3 regions of the Rahnella sp. 1L-D-7-B-C2 genome follow, and region 1 is predicted to be linked to each of the others. Evidence: predicted binding sites of a transcription regulator. Region 1 holds the regulator's gene; each other region holds the start of a gene.
The links. The regulator sigma-54, encoded in region 1, starts transcription at its own class of promoters, with help from an activator protein. The targets are predictions, from matches to a motif close to GTTGGCACANNTTTCGCTNT.

Region 1 (3,296 bases):
ATTCAGTTGTTTGGCCGCCAGCTCGCTGATGATTTCCAGCGCACGTTTTTTGCTGGCGCAATGAACGCCGCTTTTGGTGCATTCGGCATTGAGCACCGACGTTAATTGCATTGCTATATCGTTGATCATGTCATCTTCACTTTTGCGCTGATTCACCCTTAAAGCTATATCGGCTCGTTCCCCGAAGGTCACAAGCCGATGCCCGAAGGTGTGTAGCACAGGGTTGGCTACATGAATGTCAGTGCTGTTTCAGTTTGTCTTTATGTTTGTTCAGCTGACGGGCCAGTTTATCAACCAGTCCGTCAATCGCTGCGTACATATCCTGATGTTCCGAGGTGGCATGCAACTCGCCTCCGTTCACATGCAGTGTCGCTTCCGCGACTTTTTGCACTTTTTCAACGCTTAACACCACATACACCTGATTAATCCTGTCGAAATACTGTTCTAACTTCGCCAGTTTCAACGAGATGAATTCTCTCAGGGGATCGGTGATCTCAATGTGATGTCCGGTAATGTTGAGCTGCATAATGTCTTCCTTCTCTGTTGAGGTCAAACTAACTGTTTACGCTGGTTTGAGGGCGGGATGGACAAAGACTCTCGGTATTTTGCAACGGTACGGCGTGCAACCATGATGCCCTGATCGGAAAGCAGGGTTGCTAACTTACTGTCGCTGAGCGGTTTTACAGGATTCTCCGCGGCTATCAATTTCTTCACCAGCGCCCGGATTGCGGTGGACGATGCCTCGCCGCCGCTGTCAGTACTGACATGGCTGGAGAAGAAATACTTCAGTTCGAAAATGCCGCGCGGGCTGTGCAGGAACTTCTGCGTCGTCACGCGCGAAATCGTCGACTCGTGCATTTCAACGGCGCTGGCGATATCGGCCAGCACCATTGGTTTCATGTATTCATCACCCATCTCAAAGAACGCCTGCTGCTGTTCGACAATGCAGCGCGTCACTTTCAGGAGCGTGTCATTACGGCTTTCGAGACTTTTGATCAGCCATTTGGCTTCCTGCAGATTGCTGCGGATAAACTGCCCGTCGCTGTCGCTGCGGGTGGAATTGCCCATCGCGGCGTACTGCTGGTTGATCTTCAGTCGCGGAATGCTGTCTGAGTTCAGTTCGACGGACCAGACGCCCGACACTTTGCGTACCAATACATCCGGGATCACGTATTCTGACTCGCCGGTATTGATCGACTGCCCCGGTCGCGGATCAAGAGACTGGATCAGGAGCATCGCTCCTTTCAGTGTATCTTCTTTTAGACGGGTTGATCGCATAAGTGCGCGGAAATCATGGTTCGCCAGCAGATCCAGATGCTCGCTGATGATAAGTCTGGCTTCTGTGATGAAAGGCGTTTCCGGGACGTACTGAGAAAGCTGAATCAGCAGGCAGTCGCGTAGATCGCGCGCCGCCACACCCACCGGGTCAAAACGCTGAACGCGCTTTAAAACAGCTTCGACTTCATCCATGGTGACGTTTTCATCGCCAATACTTTCGAGGATGTCGTCGAGAGAAATTGTTAGATAACCAGTGTCATCCACGGCGTCGACAATGGAGGTTGCGATAGCGGCGTCGGTGTCGGAAAACGGCGTCAGCTCGACCTGCCACATCAGGTAATCCTGCAATGTTTGGGTAGTTTCACCCTGATACACCGGCAGTTCGTCGTCGCTGTAATCATTGCCGGTACCGGACGGGGTGCCTGCGGTGTAAATCTCATCCCAGGTGGCATCCAGCGGCAGCTCTTCGGGCATGTCTTTCTGCTCGAGGGCTTCGCGGGTATCCAGACCTTCACTGTCAGGGGTTTCGACCGCATCGATTTCATCGTGCAGGTCAGTTTGTTCCAGCAGAGGGTTGCTCTCCAGCGCGAGTTGGATCTCCTGTTGGAGCTCAAGCGTGGACAATTGCAACAGACGGATCGCCTGTTGTAATTGAGGAGTCATGGCCAGTTGTTGGCTGAATCTGAGTTGCAAACCTTGCTTCATATCTTGGCTTTATATCCGTGGCTGATTTGAGACGGTATAGCTTCGGTCAGAAACGGCCTGTTTACGTTAACGCGCAACAGGCTCGGTTCAGGCGGCGCAGATCACAGACGGAATTCTTCACCGAGATAAACACGTTTCACTTGTTCATCAGCAAGAATGTCGGCCGGAGAGCCGTGGGCGATAAGTTTGCCCTGACTGACGATATAGGCACGTTCACATACGTCCAGCGTTTCACGGACGTTGTGGTCAGTGATCAGTACGCCGAGGCCGCTGTCACGCAAATGCTCAATGATTTTTTTGATATCGATGACGGAAATCGGGTCAACACCGGCGAAGGGTTCATCCAGCAGAATAAACTTAGGATTTGCCGCCAGCGCGCGGGCAATTTCCACACGACGGCGTTCACCACCGGACAGTGACTGACCGAGGTTATCGCGCAAATGGGAAATATGGAACTCTTCCATCAGCTCGTTAGCGCGATCGTTTCGCTGGTCTTTATTCAGGTCGTCACGGATCTGCAATACCGCCATCAGGTTATCAAACACGCTGAGGCGACGGAAAATGGACGCCTCCTGAGGCAGGTAACCAATGCCGCGACGTGCGCGGGTGTGCAATGGCAGAAGGCTGATGTCTTCGTCGTCAACGATAATGCGGCCCGCATCACGCTGCACGATACCGACCACCATGTAGAACGTGGTGGTTTTACCGGCACCGTTAGGGCCGAGTAATCCGACGATTTCGCCCGAATTAACGGTCAGGCTGACATCTTCAACGACCTTACGGCCTTTGTATGCCTTCGCCAGATTTTCTGCGATTAATTTTGCCATAAATTATCAGTTACTCTTTTTGGTCTGGCCGCCGGCTGCTGCCGGGGTCTTTTCCTGCAACTGCGTCGGAACCAGAACGGTCGTGACACGGTTGCCTTTATCACTGAAGGCTTCCATCTGCTGCTTTTGCACCAGATAGGTAATACGATCGCCTTTCACGTTACTGTCGAGCTGTTCTAAGTACGCGTTGCCGGTGAGGGTCACCAGATCGGTTTCCACTTCATAACGGACTTTCTGCGCGTGGCCTTTGATAGGTTTGCCGTTGTCCTGCAACTGGTAGAAAGTCACCGGGTTGCCGTAGCCTTCAACCACTTCTTTACCGGATACGCCTTGCGGGCGGATCACGACCACTTTATCGGCTTTGACCTGAATCGAACCCTGATTCACCACCACGTTGCCGGTGAAGGTCGCTGTGTTGGTATTCACATCCAGCGCCTGATTGGCGGAATCAATGGTGATCGGTTTCGTCGTGTCATCTTTTAACGC
Region 2 (3,296 bases), on a different contig from region 1:
TCACGTTCGGCGTTCTTCCCGAGGCTGGAGATCACCAGATCCACTTTATCGGTTTGCAAATAAGGCACGCGGTTGGCGCTGGTAACCGGCACCAGTTGCAACTTAAGTTTCATCTTATCGGCCAGATACTGCGCCATGTCGATGTCATACCCTTCCGGCTGCAAATCCTTGCCCACCGAACCAAACGGCGGGAAATCCTGCGGTACTGCCACGCGCAGCACGCCGCGTTTTTGAATATCCTGCAACTGATCGGCCATCACGCTGGATGCCTGAAGAACCAGCATTGCAGCACCTGCCCACGCCAACAGCCGTTTGTTCATGTTCATAGATTATCTCCGGTGAAAGGTTTTTGGAACGATAGATTCTTATAAACATGACTCTGCAACGAATGTGCCAAAAGCGATTCAACCGAAGAAATGTGCGCGAAGTCACGGTATGACAAGGAATTATGAGGAATGGAAACTTTTCATGGCCGCGTTTTTTGCCTTGCGGCAGGGCAAAAAACGCTAAGCGGATAAATGCCGGCGCACCTTAACTGTGCAAAGGCACCAAAAAAGCGCCCTGTTTGAACCGGGATCGGCAATCAGCGCTGTTCGAGTTCGTCGAGATCGCTGTACAGATCGTTTATCTGATGAATTCGCTGACGGCCGGAGGCCAGCATCTCATGCAGCAACGCGTTGCTGAGTAAGTTGGCCAGACTCATCGCCGACGAATAGCTGTCGAAGGCCGATACGCTGTCGAGCGGCGTCGCCAGATGCCAGGTCGCCAGCGGGGTCAGCGTCTGTGCCTGCGGCTCGCAGATAAGCAGCACCGGTACGCCCAGCGTCTGTAACTGCGTGAGGATCGCCTTCGCCATGCGTGGTCTGCGGCGGAACGCGACGAAAATCACCACGTCCTGCGCGGTCAGATCCGCCAGCTCTTCCGCCAGCGTCTGCCCCGGCTGCGGCATCATCACCACGCCCGGACGCACCTGAATCAGCTGCTGGCGCAGGTGCAGCGCCACCGGATAGCTGTTGCGAAAGCCCAGCAGACGCACCTGTCGCGCCTGACTCAGCGCGGCGGTCAGCGCGCTGAACTGCGCGGCGTCGATCTGGTTAATCCACTGCGTCAGGTTGGCCATTTCCTGCTTATAGTGCCGGGACAACAGCGTGTTGCCCTGCACCGCATCGCGGCTGTCGGTCAGCGGCATTCCGCTCTGGCGCAGCGTGCGCATTTCATCGCGCATGTTGCGATAGCTCGGGTAACCGAGCCGCTTAAACAGGCGGCTTACCGTCGCCTTCGACACCCCGCTAAGCCGCGCCAGCTCTGCGCTATTGTAGCTCATCAGGTCATCAATGCTGGCGAGGATAAAATCGGCTACGCGTTGTTCCTGCGGCGTCAGTGCCGGGTAATGGTCGCGCAGACGCTCGTCAATTTGTTTCATGTCCGACCCTTTTGTAACGGAAGTTTCAGTCAATGGCGGAACATACCATGCACTATGCTTGCCAATGCAAGCGAATTTATCCGTGAACCTGGTGGGATCCTGCGGATGTGGAACACCTCTTGCTTAACTTAATGACATCGCGCCCTCTTCCCCTGCACGCGCGGCTGATATCAGCACATAAGAAAAGACACGCAACAAAGGACATCGCATGATTAACAGTAACAGCGCGCCGTTAGGTATGGCGGTCACGCCTCATCATCTGGCGAGCCAGAGCGCGCTTGCGGTATTACGCGAAGGCGGCAATGCCATTGAAGCCATGGTGGCCGCCGCCGCGACCATCGCCGTGGTCTATCCGCACATGAACGGCCTCGGCGGCGACGGCTTCTGGCTGATTGTGCCGCCACAGGGTAATCCTGTCGCCATTGACGCCAGCGGCGCAGCCGGATCGCTCGCTTCTCTCGATTTCTATGCCGGTGAAACGCACATTCCGCACCGTGGCCCGAAATCTGCACTGACCGTGGCAGGCACCGTCGGCGGCTGGCAGGAAGCGCTTAACGTTTCCGCTGAATTTGGCGGCGAGCAAAAACCGCTGTCGCGCCTGCTGCGTGACGCGATCCGTTACGCCTCAGACGGCATTCCGCTGACCGCCTCGCAGGAGGCCGCCACCCGTGCCAAACAGCACGAACTCAAAGACATCCGATCCTTCACCGACGTATTTCTGCCCAACGGCGAAGTGCCACGCGCCGGAAACCGTTTTACCCAGCCGCAGCTGGCGCAGACCTTATCGATGCTGTGCGAAGACGGGCTGGAAAGTTTCTACCGTGGCGAGCTGGCTGACAGCATGGCCGCCGACATGGAAAAGCTCGGTATGCCGGTCACCCGCGCCGATCTCGCGGCCTACAAACCGCAGCGCCGCACGCCCTTGCGCCTCAGGCACAGCAAAGGGGAAATCTACAACCTGACGCCGCCGACGCAGGGTCTGGTCTCGCTGGCGATCCTCGGTCTGACCGATCGTCTGCCGCTTGAAGGCATGGACGAAATCGCCACCATTCACAGCATCGTCGAAGCCACCAAACTGGCGTTCGGCCTGCGCGACCGTTTCATCACCGATCCGCGCATGATGACGCAGGACGCCCAAAGCCTGCTTGATCCGCAGTACCTCGACGCTCTCGCCACCCGCATCAAACCCCACAGCGCCGCCGAATGGGGCAAGGGCAAAGGGCCGGGCGATACCGTCTGGATGGGCGTAATGGACAGCAGCGGGCTGGCGGTCTCCTTCATTCAGAGCATTTATCACGAATTTGGCAGCGGCGTGGTGCTGCCGGAGAGCGGCGTCCTGTGGCAAAACCGCGGTGCCTCGTTCAGCCTCGACCCGGAACATCTGCTGGCGCTCGCGCCGGGCAAACAACCGTTCCATACGCTCAACCCGGCCGCCGCCCGTTTATACGATGGTCGCACGATGGTGTATGGCTCGATGGGCGGTGACGGCCAGCCGCAAACGCAGGCCGCAGTGTTCATCCGTCACGTGGTGCAGGGGCAATCCTTACAACAGGCGATCAGCGGCCCGCGCTGGCTGCTCGGCCGCACCTGGGGCGAAAGCTCCGACTCACTGAAACTGGAAGGCCGTTTCGAATATCCGACGCTCGCCGGGCTGCGCCAGCGCGGTCACGACGTCGAGCTGTTACCGGATTTCAGTGAAGCCGTCGGCCATGCGGGCGCAATTGTGCGCCACACCAACGGCATGTTTGAAGGCGCGTCCGACCCGCGCAGCAACGGCAGCGCTGCCGGTTTTTGATAAGGAGAAAACACCATGAAAAACACACCTGTTGCGACCGACTGGGCCGCTTATGTCCGCCAGATGGAATCCGTTCTG
Region 3 (3,296 bases), on a different contig from region 1:
AGCGTTTACGCACAGATGTGATGGACGCCGCCCTGCGCCAGCCACTCAGTGCATTTGACACCCAGCCGGTCGGGCAGTTGATTTCCCGCGTTACCAACGACACGGAAGTGATCCGCGATCTCTACGTCACCGTCGTCTCAACCGTATTGCGCAGCATTGCTCTGATTGGCGCGATGCTGGTGGCGATGTTCAGTCTCGACTGGCGTCTGGCCTCGGTAGCAATTTGTATTTTCCCTGCGGTGTTCGTCGTGATGGGGCTCTACCAGATTTACAGTACGCCTATCGTGCGTAAGGTGCGGAGCTATCTGGCGGACATCAATGACGGGTTCAATGAAGTCATTAACGGGATGAACGTCATCCAGCAATTCCGTCAGCAAAAACGCTTCGGTGAACGCCTGACGCGCGCCAGCCAGTCGCATTATCTGGCGCGTATGCAAACGCTGCGGCTGGAAGGTTTCCTGCTGCGTCCGCTGCTCAGCCTGTTCTCCTCACTGATTCTGTGCGGTTTATTACTGCTGTTCGGATTCAGCGCGGAAGGTTCTGTTGGCGTTGGTGTCCTGTATGCGTTCATCAACTATCTGGGACGTCTGAACGAACCGCTGATCGAACTGACTTCACAACAGTCGATTCTTCAGCAGGCCGTCGTCGCAGGTGAGCGTATTTTTGACCTGATGGACAGAACGCAGCAGCAATATGGCTCTGACAATAAGTTGCTGACCAGCGGTGAGATTGAAATCAAAAATGTGAGCTTTGCCTATCTCCCGGAAAAATGGGTGCTGGAAAACATATCGCTGCAAGTGCCGTCGCGGGGTTTTGTTGCGCTGGTGGGGCATACCGGCAGTGGCAAGAGTACGCTGGCGAATTTGCTGATGGGGTATTACCCGCTCAATAAGGGGGAAATCAGAGTCGATGGCCGTAACCTTGCAGATCTATCGCATGCCAGCTTGCGCAAAGGGGTTGCGATGGTTCAGCAGGATCCTGTAGTGCTGGCCGAATCTGTCTTCGCCAACGTGACTTTAGGGCGCGATATTGATGAAGCACAGGTCTGGCACGCACTCGATATTGTGCAACTCTCGCCACTTATTCGCGACATGCCTGAAGGGCTTAATACGCGTCTGGGTGAACAGGGGAATAATCTCTCCGTTGGGCAGAAGCAGTTACTGGCGATGGCGCGCGTTTTGGTGCAGGCACCGGAGATTCTGATCCTTGACGAGGCAACGGCCAATATCGATTCGGGAACAGAGCAGGCGATCCAGCGTGCTTTGCGGGCTATCCGTCAGCAAACCACGCTGGTGGTTATTGCCCATCGTCTTTCGACTATTGTCGATGCGGATAATATTTTGGTATTGCATCGTGGTCAGGCCGTAGAGCAGGGTAATCACCTGCAACTGTTAAACGAAAAAGGCCGGTATTATCAGATGTATCAGCTGCAGCTTGCCGGACAGGAACTTGCCTCTACAGAGCAGGTAACTGCGGCTACAGAAAACGCCTAATCCTTGACCCAACGCAGCGCGTTACATTGCGTTGGGTCCCTGTATGTCACTGTGTGTTTCGCAATATTTCCCCCTTCTTGCCCCCCTTTAATGCATACCTCAATCCTGATGGACCCTGTTGCACTAAAAAGCAGCGCGTAGCACTTAAATAGTGCGGGCTTTCTTATAATGGCCCGACCTCCCCATTGTGCGCCCCGTCACGATTATTCTGAAAATGCCGTATTGCGCGGGTAAATCACCAATCTTTCAGAAATTTCAACTCTGGCACACCCTTTGCTTTATCCATTTCGTATCGGGCGCGGGTTCTCTCGCGGCAAGCCCTTAATTCGAGGAGTGGCAAAATGAAGCTGGTTACTGTGGTGATCAAACCTTTCAAGCTGGAAGACGTGCGCGAAGCGCTGTCTGCTGTTGGAATTCAGGGGCTGACCGTAACGGAAGTTAAAGGTTTCGGCCGTCAGAAAGGTCACGCTGAACTGTATCGCGGTGCAGAGTACAGCGTGAACTTCCTGCCAAAAGTAAAAATCGACATTGCTATCGCTGATGATCAGCTCGATGAAGTCATCGACGTGATCAGTAAAGCGGCTTACACCGGCAAGATTGGTGACGGCAAAATTTTCGTTGCTGAATTGCAACGCGTTATCCGTATTCGTACCGGTGAAACCGACGAAGCAGCACTGTAATTTCAGGCTCACCTCTTTGCATGAAGAGTTGAGATAAAAAAGCTTAGAAAACGGTTTTGAGAAACAGGGGTGGGTTAATAATGAAAAAACTTTTATCCATGATGGGGCTTGGCGCGGTTGCATTGTTGCCTTCGCTTGCCATGGCCGCCGCGCCAGCAGCCGCTAACGGTGCTGATAACGCGTTTATGATGATTTGTACTGCACTGGTCCTGTTTATGACTGTGCCTGGCGTGGCGCTGTTCTACGGCGGCTTGCTGCGTTCTAAAAACGTGTTGTCGATGCTGACTCAGGTTATCGTAACGTTTGCTCTGGTTTGCGTACTGTGGGTCCTTTACGGTTACAGCCTGGCCTTCAGCGAAGGTAACGCGTTCTTCGGCGGTTTCGGTAACGTGATGATGAAGGGCATCGGCCTCGATTCCGTCACTGGTACCTTCTCGCAGATGATTCACGTGGCGTTCCAGTGTTCATTCGCCTGTATCACCGTGGCGCTGATCGTTGGCGGTATCGCTGAACGTGTACGTTTCTCTGCGGTACTTATCTTCACCGTTATCTGGTTGACCTTCTCCTACATTCCGATGGCACATATGGTTTGGGCCGGCGGTTTCCTGGCAGCAGACGGTGCGCTGGACTTCGCTGGTGGTACGGTTGTTCATATAAACGCCGCTATCGCGGGTCTGGTCGGTGCTTACCTGTTGGGTAAACGTGCGGGCTTCGGCAAAGAAGCATTCAAACCACATAACCTGCCAATGGTTTTCACTGGCGCGGCTATCCTGTATGTCGGCTGGTTCGGTTTCAACGCCGGTTCAGCAAGTGCTGCCAGCCCGATTGCGGCTCTGGCCTTCCTGAATACGGTCATTGCAACCGCTGGCGCAATCTTGTCATGGACATTGGTTGAATGGCTGGTTCGCGGTAAGCCTTCTCTGCTGGGCGCAAGCTCAGGTGCTATCGCGGGTCTGGTTGCTATCACTCCAGCCTGTGGTACGGTCGGCGTCGGTGGCGCACTGATTATCGGTCTGGTCGGCGGTATCACAGGTCTGTGGGGTGTCGTGACTCTGAAAAAATGGCTGCGTGTCGATGACACCTGTGATGTGTTTGGTGTTCACGGCGTGTGCGGTATCGTAGG

Region 2: AC0Z7K_RS22600 (gamma-glutamyltransferase family protein) is a predicted target of sigma-54. The motif match lies at 1,530-1,549, and genes of this name have one in related genera.
Region 3: glnK (P-II family nitrogen regulator) is a predicted target of sigma-54. The motif match lies at 1,754-1,773, and genes of this name have one in related genera.

The regions. Positions count from the first base shown of each region.
Region 1 covers NZ_JBXAVQ010000010.1:94,362-97,657, reverse strand. The annotation lists gene ptsN (PTS IIA-like nitrogen regulatory protein PtsN) at 1-129, opposite strand, end outside; gene hpf (ribosome hibernation promoting factor) at 239-526, opposite strand; gene rpoN (RNA polymerase factor sigma-54) at 550-1,983, opposite strand; gene lptB (LPS export ABC transporter ATP-binding protein) at 2,085-2,810, opposite strand; gene lptA (lipopolysaccharide ABC transporter substrate-binding protein LptA) at 2,817-3,296, opposite strand, start outside.
Region 2 covers NZ_JBXAVQ010000025.1:18,317-21,612, forward strand. The annotation lists gene AC0Z7K_RS22590 (transporter substrate-binding domain-containing protein) at 1-320, opposite strand, end outside; gene AC0Z7K_RS22595 (MurR/RpiR family transcriptional regulator) at 584-1,423, opposite strand; gene AC0Z7K_RS22600 (gamma-glutamyltransferase family protein) at 1,632-3,218, shown strand; gene hpxX (oxalurate catabolism protein HpxX) at 3,234-3,296, shown strand, end outside.
Region 3 covers NZ_JBXAVQ010000007.1:109,033-112,328, reverse strand. The annotation lists gene AC0Z7K_RS13790 (SmdB family multidrug efflux ABC transporter permease/ATP-binding protein) at 1-1,493, shown strand, start outside; gene glnK (P-II family nitrogen regulator) at 1,835-2,173, shown strand; gene amtB (ammonium transporter AmtB) at 2,254-3,296, shown strand, end outside.